2 regions of the Bacillus sp. C-3-6 genome follow, and region 2 is predicted to be linked to the other one. Evidence: riboswitches for the same ligand, from Rfam matches in the RefSeq annotation. Region 2 holds a riboswitch; the other holds the start of a gene.

Region 1 (4,835 bases), 2.0 Mb from region 2:
AATCCACGAGGCGCTGCAGCTGCAGCTTTAAAAGATGTAATTAACTTATATCGAAAAGATTTGTAAGACCGTACCGCCCTTTATAAAAAATACATATGTCGTGGACCTTTTGAGAATGAAATAAATATGCAAAAATGATTGCAGGGGGTAAGGAATTGTTTAAGGATTTTAAAGTTGTTAAAGATCGTCCCGTTTATATTCAATTAAAAGAATATTTGAAAAAGATGATTATGAAAGGGCATTTGCTCGGGGATCAAAAAATCCCATCAACAAGGGAACTAAGTGAATTACTAAGTGTGAGTAGAAACACTGTACTCGCTGCTTATGCAGATTTAGAGCAAGAAGGACTCATTTATGCAGTTAAAGGAAAAGGGAACTTTGTTGCGAAGGTGGATATATCTAACACTTCGTCTGTTGAAATAGATTGGAAAAATAAACTTAATACAGTGACCGCATTAGCGGACGAATTAGATTTAATGAAACATGGTGTTCGTTGGGAAAAGGGAATGATTGTTTTTAATAGTATAGCCCCGGATGAGAAGCTATTTGATGTTGAAAATTTCAAAAGAGCTTTTCTTACTCGTATGTCCATTGAAGGGGACATCGTATTGAACTACGGATATGCAAAGGGATATAGACCGTTAATGAATTATTTACTTCATTACATGGAAATGAAAGGTGTAGACATTTCGAATAAAGATATTCTAATTACAAATGGATTTACAGAAGGATTGGATATTGTACTCTCTTCTTTATCAAAAAAATCCGGTCGTGTCATTTGTGAGAATCCAACTCACCATGCTGCACTTAAGCTTTTCCGTTTACATGGACTTGAAGTTCATGGGATTGATATGCATGAGGATGGTATTGATACGAATGAAGTTGAAAAAAGTTTGCGTGAAAAAGATTTTGATTTTGCTTATTTAATTCCTTCTTATCATAATCCAACCGGTATTGTTACGAGTTCAGAGAAAAGAACGGAATTGATGAGGTTATTCTCAAAATACAAGGTTCCTATTATAGAGGACGGATTTAATGAAGAATTACGTTATTCAGGTTCACATTTAGCTCCATTATTAACTTTTGCGGGAGCTGGCAATAATGTGATTTATATTAGTAGCTTTTCAAAGGTGCTTTTCCCTGGTTTACGTGTAGGCTGGATTATTGCAGATAAAGAGCTGATTCATTATTTAGAAAGCGTAAAAAGAGCAAGAACGATTCACACATCTACGCTAGATCAAGCTGTTCTGTTTCAATATTTACATGAGGGATATTTTGAAAAATATTTAAAAAAGGCAAGATCTGTTTATAAGAAAAAATATGAGTTAGCTGTCGGGGCATGTAACCAGTACATTCCTTTTAAAAGAATGACTGGAGATGGTGGACTTCATTTATTTATAGAGCTAGAAGAGCATATGAATGCCCGCACACTTTTACAAAAGTGTTATGAGAAAGGCGTTACGTTTTCACCTGGAGATGTTTTTTACTCTGATGGAGAAGGAGCAAACACTTTCCGATTAGGGTTTTCGCGCTTGAAAGAAGAAGAAATAGTTCGGGGAATTAAAATAATTGGTGATACATTAAAAAATGAAATTTGGAGTTGAGAAAATGAAAATCGGTGTTATTATGGGCGGGGTATCGTCTGAAAAACAAGTTTCAATTATGACGGGGAATGAAATGATTGCTCATTTAGATAAAAATAAGTATGAAATAGTTCCAATTACATTAAACGAAAAAATGGATTTAATTGAAAAAGCGAAAGACATTGACTTTGCATTGCTCGCATTACACGGAAAATACGGAGAAGATGGGACAGTTCAAGGAACACTGGAGAGTTTAGGGATTCCTTATAGCGGAAGTAATATGTTATCTAGCAGTATATGTATGGATAAAAATATTTCGAAAAAGATTTTACGTTATGAAGGTGTAGAAACACCAGATTGGATTGAACTTACAAAAATGGAGGATCTAAATCTTGATGAGTTAGATAAGTTAGGATTTCCATTAGTGGTAAAACCAAACTCTGGCGGATCGAGTGTCGGGGTGAAAATCGTTTACAATAAAAATGAATTGATCTCAATGCTAGAAACTGTATTCGAATGGGATTCTGAAGTAGTAATTGAGAAGTATATAAAAGGTGATGAAATCACATGTTCTATTCTGGATGGAAAACAGTTACCTATAGTTTCAATTCGACATGCAGCCGAGTTCTTTGATTACAATGCAAAATATGATGATACTAGTACAGTTGAGGAAGTTATCGAACTTCCAGCAGAAATTAATGAACGTGTAAATAAAGCTTCACTGACTTGTTATAAAGCATTAAAATGTAGTGTTTATGCAAGAGTTGATATGATGGTGAAGGACGGAATTCCATATGTAATGGAAATTAATACATTACCAGGGATGACACAATCAAGCCTATTGCCCAAAAGTGCAGAAGCAGCGGGAATTAGTTATAGCAAACTATTAGATATGATTATTGAAACATCATTAAAAGTTAGAAATGAAGAAGGGTTTTAAGGAGATTATATAACTAATTCTTTTGACAGTTTCACGAAGTATGCTATGATGAATACATTATAAAAACAAAATATTTATCCACTAGGGGGGCCTTTTATAGGCTGAGATCAAATGTGATTTTGAGACTCTTAGTACCTGATCTGGTTAATGCCAGCGTAGGGAAGTGGGAAAGACGTTGCTATTTAATGAGTAAATAAATACTGTCAATTTCACTTTCTTTACGCCTGTAAAGAAAGTTTTTTTATTTTACAGCTTTAATAATTGTGGATAAATACTTATATTTTATACATTATTGGAGGGATTTAAATGACTTTTTCACAATCATTACGTAAAGAAGTAGATTCAATTTGGGAAGCGAGTTTTAACCATCCTTTTGTAAAAAAACTTGGTGAAGGAACATTAGATTTAGCTAGTTTTCGCTATTATGTGCTTCAAGATTCATATTATTTGAGTCATTTTGCTAGAGTACAAACTTTAGGAGCTGCAAAAGCTCTTGAATTAGAGACGACAGCTCGTATGGCACATCATGCTCAAAATACATATGAGGCCGAGTTATCTTTACATGAGAATTTTGCTAAAAAGCTAGGGATAACAAAAGAAGAAAAAGATAATTTTATTCCTGCGCCAACTGCATATGCGTATACTTCACATATGTATCGTGCTGCGTATGAAGGGCATTTAGGAGATATCATTGCAGCAATTTTACCTTGCTATTGGTTGTATTATGAAATTGGCGAACGCTTAAAAGAGTGCCAGCCGGAAGAGCCAATTTATAACGAATGGATTTCTGCTTATGGATCTGATTGGTTCCGTACGCTAGTTGAAGAACAAATTACACGTTTAGATACTATCGCTGAAAAAGTAACAGAGGTAGACCGCAAACGTATGAAACAGCATTTTATTATTAGCAGTCAATATGAATATTCATTTTGGGAAATGGCTTATACATTAGAAAAGTGGCCAGTGGATACAGACGTAAAAGACGTAATTGGATAAAGAATAGAAATAATGTTATAGATAGGTATGAATCATACCTATCTATATATTTTTTCTTGTCAAATTTGCGTAAAGTCATTAGTGCTACGGATATGGCGAAATAAAATATCGATAATTTAGCTCATTTACTTGTCTACGCAATAACTGGATAAACTTCTGTCACATTTATTTTACAATCAAAGAACGTAAATGTTGGTGGTATGAAGTTAAATAAGAAAAGAAACCCGAGCTGTTAGCTGTAACGGAGTTGTTTTTTCTTTGCAGGAATTTCTAAATTATCATGGAGTGTTGTTAATACGATATGCAAATATGCATATCGTATTTTTTTGAGTTCTTTATGTGTTAAAATTAGATATAAAGATATGGAAATATAAAGAAGCAAAAGCAGGAATATCCAATGAATTTTGAGAGGTGTTATATGTTTACAAATAAGAAATTAATTCGATTTGGTTTATCGTTGTTTGTATTTTTAGGGATAATTAATTTTACAATCAGCTATTTCCAAACATATCTTGAAACAGCAGCAGATATTAAATGGGTAATTCCAGAAATTTGGAAAACTATTTTGCTAGATGTTCCTCAAGGTATACTTGTTCTTTTAGGCGCAATTGCTTTATATGATTTCACAAAAGAGGCATCACAAAAAGACGCATCAATCTAAGTGTGTCTTTTTTCTATTAGGAATTTCATAGAGAGTTTTGCTGGAGAAATAGAATGAAAAGCCCTAATAAGGGTTTTTTTCTTTGTAGGAATTTCTTATCCGTCATAGAAACCGGTTACTTGGAGGTGTTATAGCGAAAGGCATTTACAGTACAGAAAAATCTAAGCGGCAGACGGAAATATATAGGATATGGCAACATAATTATTGAGAAATTAATTGAATTTAGTAGGTATGAAGATATGACGCTAGAATTCATATTTTTTAATTTTTATTTATCCCGCATTAACGGGCTGTTCGTAAAAGCCTGATTGGTGAGGGATAATAATTAGCGGGGGATGAACACCCCCCACTGATTAAAGTTTCACTTTATAAAAATGAGCCCATAGCAAAAATAGGTATATGAACAAGGTGCATCATTTAGTGATAAGTCATACTTTGTTGGTGTACGTATTGAACTTAGTTTATAGCGCTATTTTTACTTAGATGTAACGAACAGAAATATAGGGAAGCATCAATGAGGTTGTATTTTATAAACGGAGGTTATGAAAATGAATCAGTTTCAACAAGAACTACAAGCGTTAAGTCTTAATGATTACCGGTCTGGAAATATTGTCTATTGGGACCAGCAAAACCAATATCCATATTACTATATTGA
Region 2 (4,835 bases):
ATAACATGTGATGGAGTTCAAACAGTTTCAATGTATGATAGTGAAACTTGTGAAGATATAGATGTAAAGTTGTCTATTCATTGTGATGATGTAGCTTATATGATTTATACGTCTGGTTCAACAGGGAATCCAAAGGGAACGATGTTAGCACATAGAGGGGTTGTTAATCTGTACACTTGGATGCAAAAGCAATATGAATTGACAGAAGAGGATGTATTTGCCCAATTTCCTTCTTTTAGTTTCGATGCTTCTGTATGGGAGTCATTTGCTTCTTTATTCTGCGGAGGAAACTTGTATGTATTATTAGAGGAAGAGCGATTGTCTGTAGAAGCATTTGCAAATGCAATCTATAAAGTGAAAGCAACTTCGATCTTGGCATTAGCAACAATTTTTGTTCGACAAGTAGCAACTTATTTAGCAGAAGAAGATATATATAAGCTAGCTTCCCTAAAAAGAATTGCGATTGGCGGTGAAATGTTGCCTGTAGAGGTTATTAAATTGTGGAGAGAAAGAATAGGTACAAATGTTGAAATTCATAATGTATACGGACCGACAGAATGTACTGTAGTGACGACAACCTATAAAATACCTAGTCAGTTAAATGAGGATGTTGCGAGTATTCCCATTGGTAAACCATGTGCTAATTATCAAGTTATGATTTTGGATGAGAATATGAATCTTTGTCCAATTGGTGTACCTGGTGAATTATATATAGATTCAGTAGGATTAGCAAAAGGGTATTTTAATAAGCCTAATAAAACAATTGAAGCTTTTATTCAGAACCCTTTTAATCCTATAGTTAATATATATAAAACAGGTGATATTGTTAAGTTGTTAGAGGATGGACATATAGAATTTTTACATCGGAAAGATGATCAAGTAAAGATTAGAGGACATCGTATTGAACTAGGAGAAATCCAAAGTAAAATTTCTCAAAATCATAATATAAAAGAAAATGCTGTGTTTGCTAAGAAGAGTAAGGAAGGTAGCCAATATTTAATCGCGTTCTATACAACTTTAAATAAAAAAGAAATACCAGAATTAGTTTATCAGTTACAAGAGCAATTACCAGATTATATGGTGCCATCTAAACTAATTTATATTAATGAATTACCACTTACACCTAATAAAAAGATTGATGTTAAGAAGTTAGCTCAGTTAGAAGAAAAGTATGAACCGGTTCGTCTACAAGAATATGTTGCACCTTCTAATAAAGCAGAGAAACAAATAGCGCGCGCTTGGGCGGAAGTATTAGGAATTTCAAAAGTTGGAGTGCATGATGATTTCTTTACAATTGGTGGACATTCATTAAAAGTATTACGAGTCTTAACATTGTTAAAAGAAGATTTTTCACATTTAACAATTCAAGATTTCTTTAAAGAAAGAACGATATATGGATTAGCTCGAATTGAGCGAGAAGTAAAAGTAGACAAAGAAGAAGTATTTCGTGAATATAAAGTGATTCACGAACCAGATACTATCACGTATGCAAACGTTTTGGAAGAAAACCAGATTTCAAATGTCTTTTTAACAGGAGCTACTGGTTATTTAGGATCACACATATTATATGAATTGTTGAGAGATACATCTGCTACTATTTATTGTTTAGTAAGACCAACCAAAGATGTGCAACAAAGAATTATAGATACATTAACAGGCTACTTTAGTGATATATGTGAAGAATGGTTACAGCGTATACAGGCCGTAGCTGGTGATCTGGGGGAAGAGTATCTTGGGATGAGCGAAGAAGAATTTATGTTCATCAGTTCTAAGATGGATACGATAATTCATTGCGGTGCAGATGTAAGACATTTTGGAGATGTAAAACAATTTGAAAATATAAATGTCCAAGGAACTAGCCGTATGCTAGCATTAGCGGAGAAAGGTGCTACATTCCATTTTATTTCTACAATTGGTATCCCGTTAGAATTAGCGGTAGATCAATGGGATACATACATGAAAACTGGTGATTTTAATTACAGTGTAGACTTAGAGAATGTATATTCAAATAGTAAACTACAAGCGGAAAACATTGTTCGTGAAGCAATGAAAAATGGTTTGCGCGGAAATATTTATCGTGCAGGTAATTTAGCATGTCATTCAGAAACAGGTTCGTTCCAACAAAATATTGAAGGAAACGCATTTTATCGTCTTATTAAAACAATGCTATTAATTGGGAAAGCACCAAATGTGAAGTGGAAAGTTGATTTCACACCAATTGATTTAGCTAGTAAATCAATTGTATTGTATTTAAAAGATTCGCAAATTGTAGGAGAGACGTTACATATTTGTCATCCACATCAAATTGAGTTTGAACAATTTATACAGTTAATTGGAGAGTGTGGATACAATCTTGAAATGGTTCCACTTTCAGAATATGTAAATACCGGACTTGAATTAGCGAAGGAAAATGAAGTAATAGCAGAGTTAATTGCTTCTCAAGTTGCAGGAGATGGAGCGCAGCAATCTGAGATTGTAATGGGTACGCGTAGAACGAATGAATGGATTAAGAAAAAAGAATTGATAGTACCAGCAATCAATAAAGAATTTATACAGCAGTTATTAGCTCATGGTGAAAAAGTTGGATATTTTCCAAAAATAATGAAATGATTATGCATGCTTTTGTTTGTTCAATAAAATAAATCATGCTACAATGAAAACGAATTAAGGACCGGGGAGCCAATTGGCTGAGAGGATGTAAGTAAACATCGACCCTCAACCTGATCTGGATAATGCCAGCGTAGGGAGTTACTTAAAGTGATGTAGCATATGTTATTCTATAATAACTTGCATACAAGGCTTTCCTACGCAGTAGGAAAGCCTTTTCTTATTTTTGAAATCTAATTTTATAAGGGGGATTTTATTATGTCACAACAAGTTACAATGTCATTTTCAGTAGTACCACAAGCGAAAACGAAAGATGTATATTCTGTTGTCGATAAAGCAATTGAAGTTGTGCAACAATCGGGAGTTCGTTATGAAGTAGGGGCAATGGAAACAACTTTGGAAGGAGAATTAGATGTACTTCTTGATGTCGTTAAACGTGCGCAACAAGCTTGCGTCGATGCTGGAGCAGAAGAAGTGATTACTTCTATTAAAATCCATTATCGTCCAAGCACTGGTGTAACGATAGATGAAAAGGTTTGGAAGTACCGTGATGAATATGCAAAACCAGAAGCAATCTAAACTTATTACAACTATTTGGCTTATCCTTCTCATTGTGATATGGGAAGGATCTGTTTCATTATTTAAAATCGAACCGTGGATTTTACCAAAGCCTTCTGCCATTGTTCAAGAATTAATTGGGATGAAAGATTTACTATTACCAAATACGATGCAAACACTGCAGGAAGTTATAATTGGACTATTCTTTGCAATTTTATTGGGGACGAGCATCGCAATTATTATGGACGTTATACCGTTATTTCGTATTTTAATAAATCCATTGCTCGTTATTTCGCAAACAATTCCAATTGTTGTACTTGCACCGCTATTTATTATTTGGTTTGGATATGGGATGTTGCCGAAAGTAATGGTCGTAATACTCGTTTGTTTCTTCCCAATTGCGCTTAGTATTTTAGAAGGTTTTCAAACAGTAGATAAAAACATGTTGAAGCTGTTACAAACAATGAAGGCGACAAAATGGCAAGTTTACCAGAAAGTAAAATTTCCAGCAGTGCTTCCATACTTTTTCTCCGGTTTAAAAATTGCAGTTACATATAGCGTAATGGGGGCAATTATCGGAGAATGGCTCGGTGCAAGTGAAGGATTAGGCGTTATGCTTACGAGGGCTACAAAATCCTTTTTGACTGCCCGAGTATTTGGTGTTGCAGCAATCATCGTTATAGTGACATTATGCCTGTATTTTATCGTAGAGTTTATGGCAAGAATAACAGCACCATGGATATATAGAAAGGACGGCAGAAAATGAAAAAAGGTTTGAAAGTTATGTTAGCTGCCTTAGTAGCGGTAGGTGTGGCTGGATGTAATCCGGCGAAGAAAGAAGAAAGTGCAAGTAAAGATCAAAAAGTAAAAGTAGTATTAGATTGGTTTCCAAATACGAATCATACTGGCTTGTATGTAGCGCAAACGAAAGATTATTACAAAAAGCAAGGATTAGATGTAGAAATTATTCAACCAGGTGACAATGTAACAGCAGAGCAAATGATAGCATCAGGAAAAGCAGACTTCGCAATAAGCGCACAAGAAAATGTAACATTAGCTCGTGTGGAAGGAATTCCTGTTGTATCTGTAGGAACGATTATTCAGCATAACACTTCAGCGTTTGCATCGCTTAAGAAAGATAATATGACGTCATCGAAAGATTTTGAAGGTAAACGTTATGGCGGCTGGGGAGGACCAGCGGAAGAAGCGACATTAAAGACGATTATGGATAAGCATCAAGCTGATTTTAATAAAGTTGAAAAAATCCTCTTAGGACAAACAGATTTCTTTAAATCAATCGGCCGTGATGCAGATTTCGAATGGATTTATTACGGTTGGGATGGTATTGAAGCGAAGCGCCAAGGAAAAGAGTTAAATACGATTATGGTGAAAGACTTAGATCCAGCGCTTGATTTCTATAGTCCTGTTATTATTACGAGTGAAAAACATACGAAGCAAGATAAAGACTTTGTGAAAAAGTTTATGAGTGCAACAACAGAAGGTTATAATTTTGCAATTAAGGAACCGAAAGAAGCTGCTGATATTCTAATTAAAGCTGTTCCAGATGTAAATAAAGATTTAGTTCAAGAAAGCCAGAAATGGTTAAGTGCGAAGTATCAAGATGATGCGAAAGCATGGGGAGTACAGAAGGAAGAAATTTGGACGAATTA

Evidence for each region. A riboswitch is a leader RNA that binds a small molecule or an ion and turns the genes downstream of it on or off. The one in region 2 is predicted to bind thiamine pyrophosphate.
Region 1: it holds a riboswitch for thiamine pyrophosphate, as region 2 does, so the genes downstream of both, tenA (thiaminase II) here and ACW0JX_RS02265 (MTH1187 family thiamine-binding protein) in region 2, are expected to answer to the same signal.

The regions. Positions count from the first base shown of each region.
Region 1 is NZ_CM137247.1:2,446,337-2,451,171, forward strand. Features, by position in the region: gene ACW0JX_RS12450 (homoserine dehydrogenase) at 1-66, shown strand, start outside; gene pdxR (MocR-like pyridoxine biosynthesis transcription factor PdxR) at 156-1,604, shown strand; gene ACW0JX_RS12460 (D-alanine--D-alanine ligase) at 1,609-2,523, shown strand; TPP riboswitch at 2,597-2,702, shown strand; gene tenA (thiaminase II) at 2,830-3,519, shown strand; gene ACW0JX_RS12470 (DUF3937 domain-containing protein) at 3,917-4,180, shown strand; gene ACW0JX_RS12475 (heterocycloanthracin/sonorensin family bacteriocin) at 4,723-4,835, shown strand, end outside.
Region 2 is NZ_CM137247.1:442,657-447,491, forward strand. Features, by position in the region: gene ACW0JX_RS02260 (non-ribosomal peptide synthetase family protein) at 1-2,610, shown strand, start outside; TPP riboswitch at 2,663-2,764, shown strand; gene ACW0JX_RS02265 (MTH1187 family thiamine-binding protein) at 2,866-3,186, shown strand; gene ACW0JX_RS02270 (ABC transporter permease) at 3,158-3,931, shown strand; gene ACW0JX_RS02275 (ABC transporter substrate-binding protein) at 3,928-4,835, shown strand, end outside.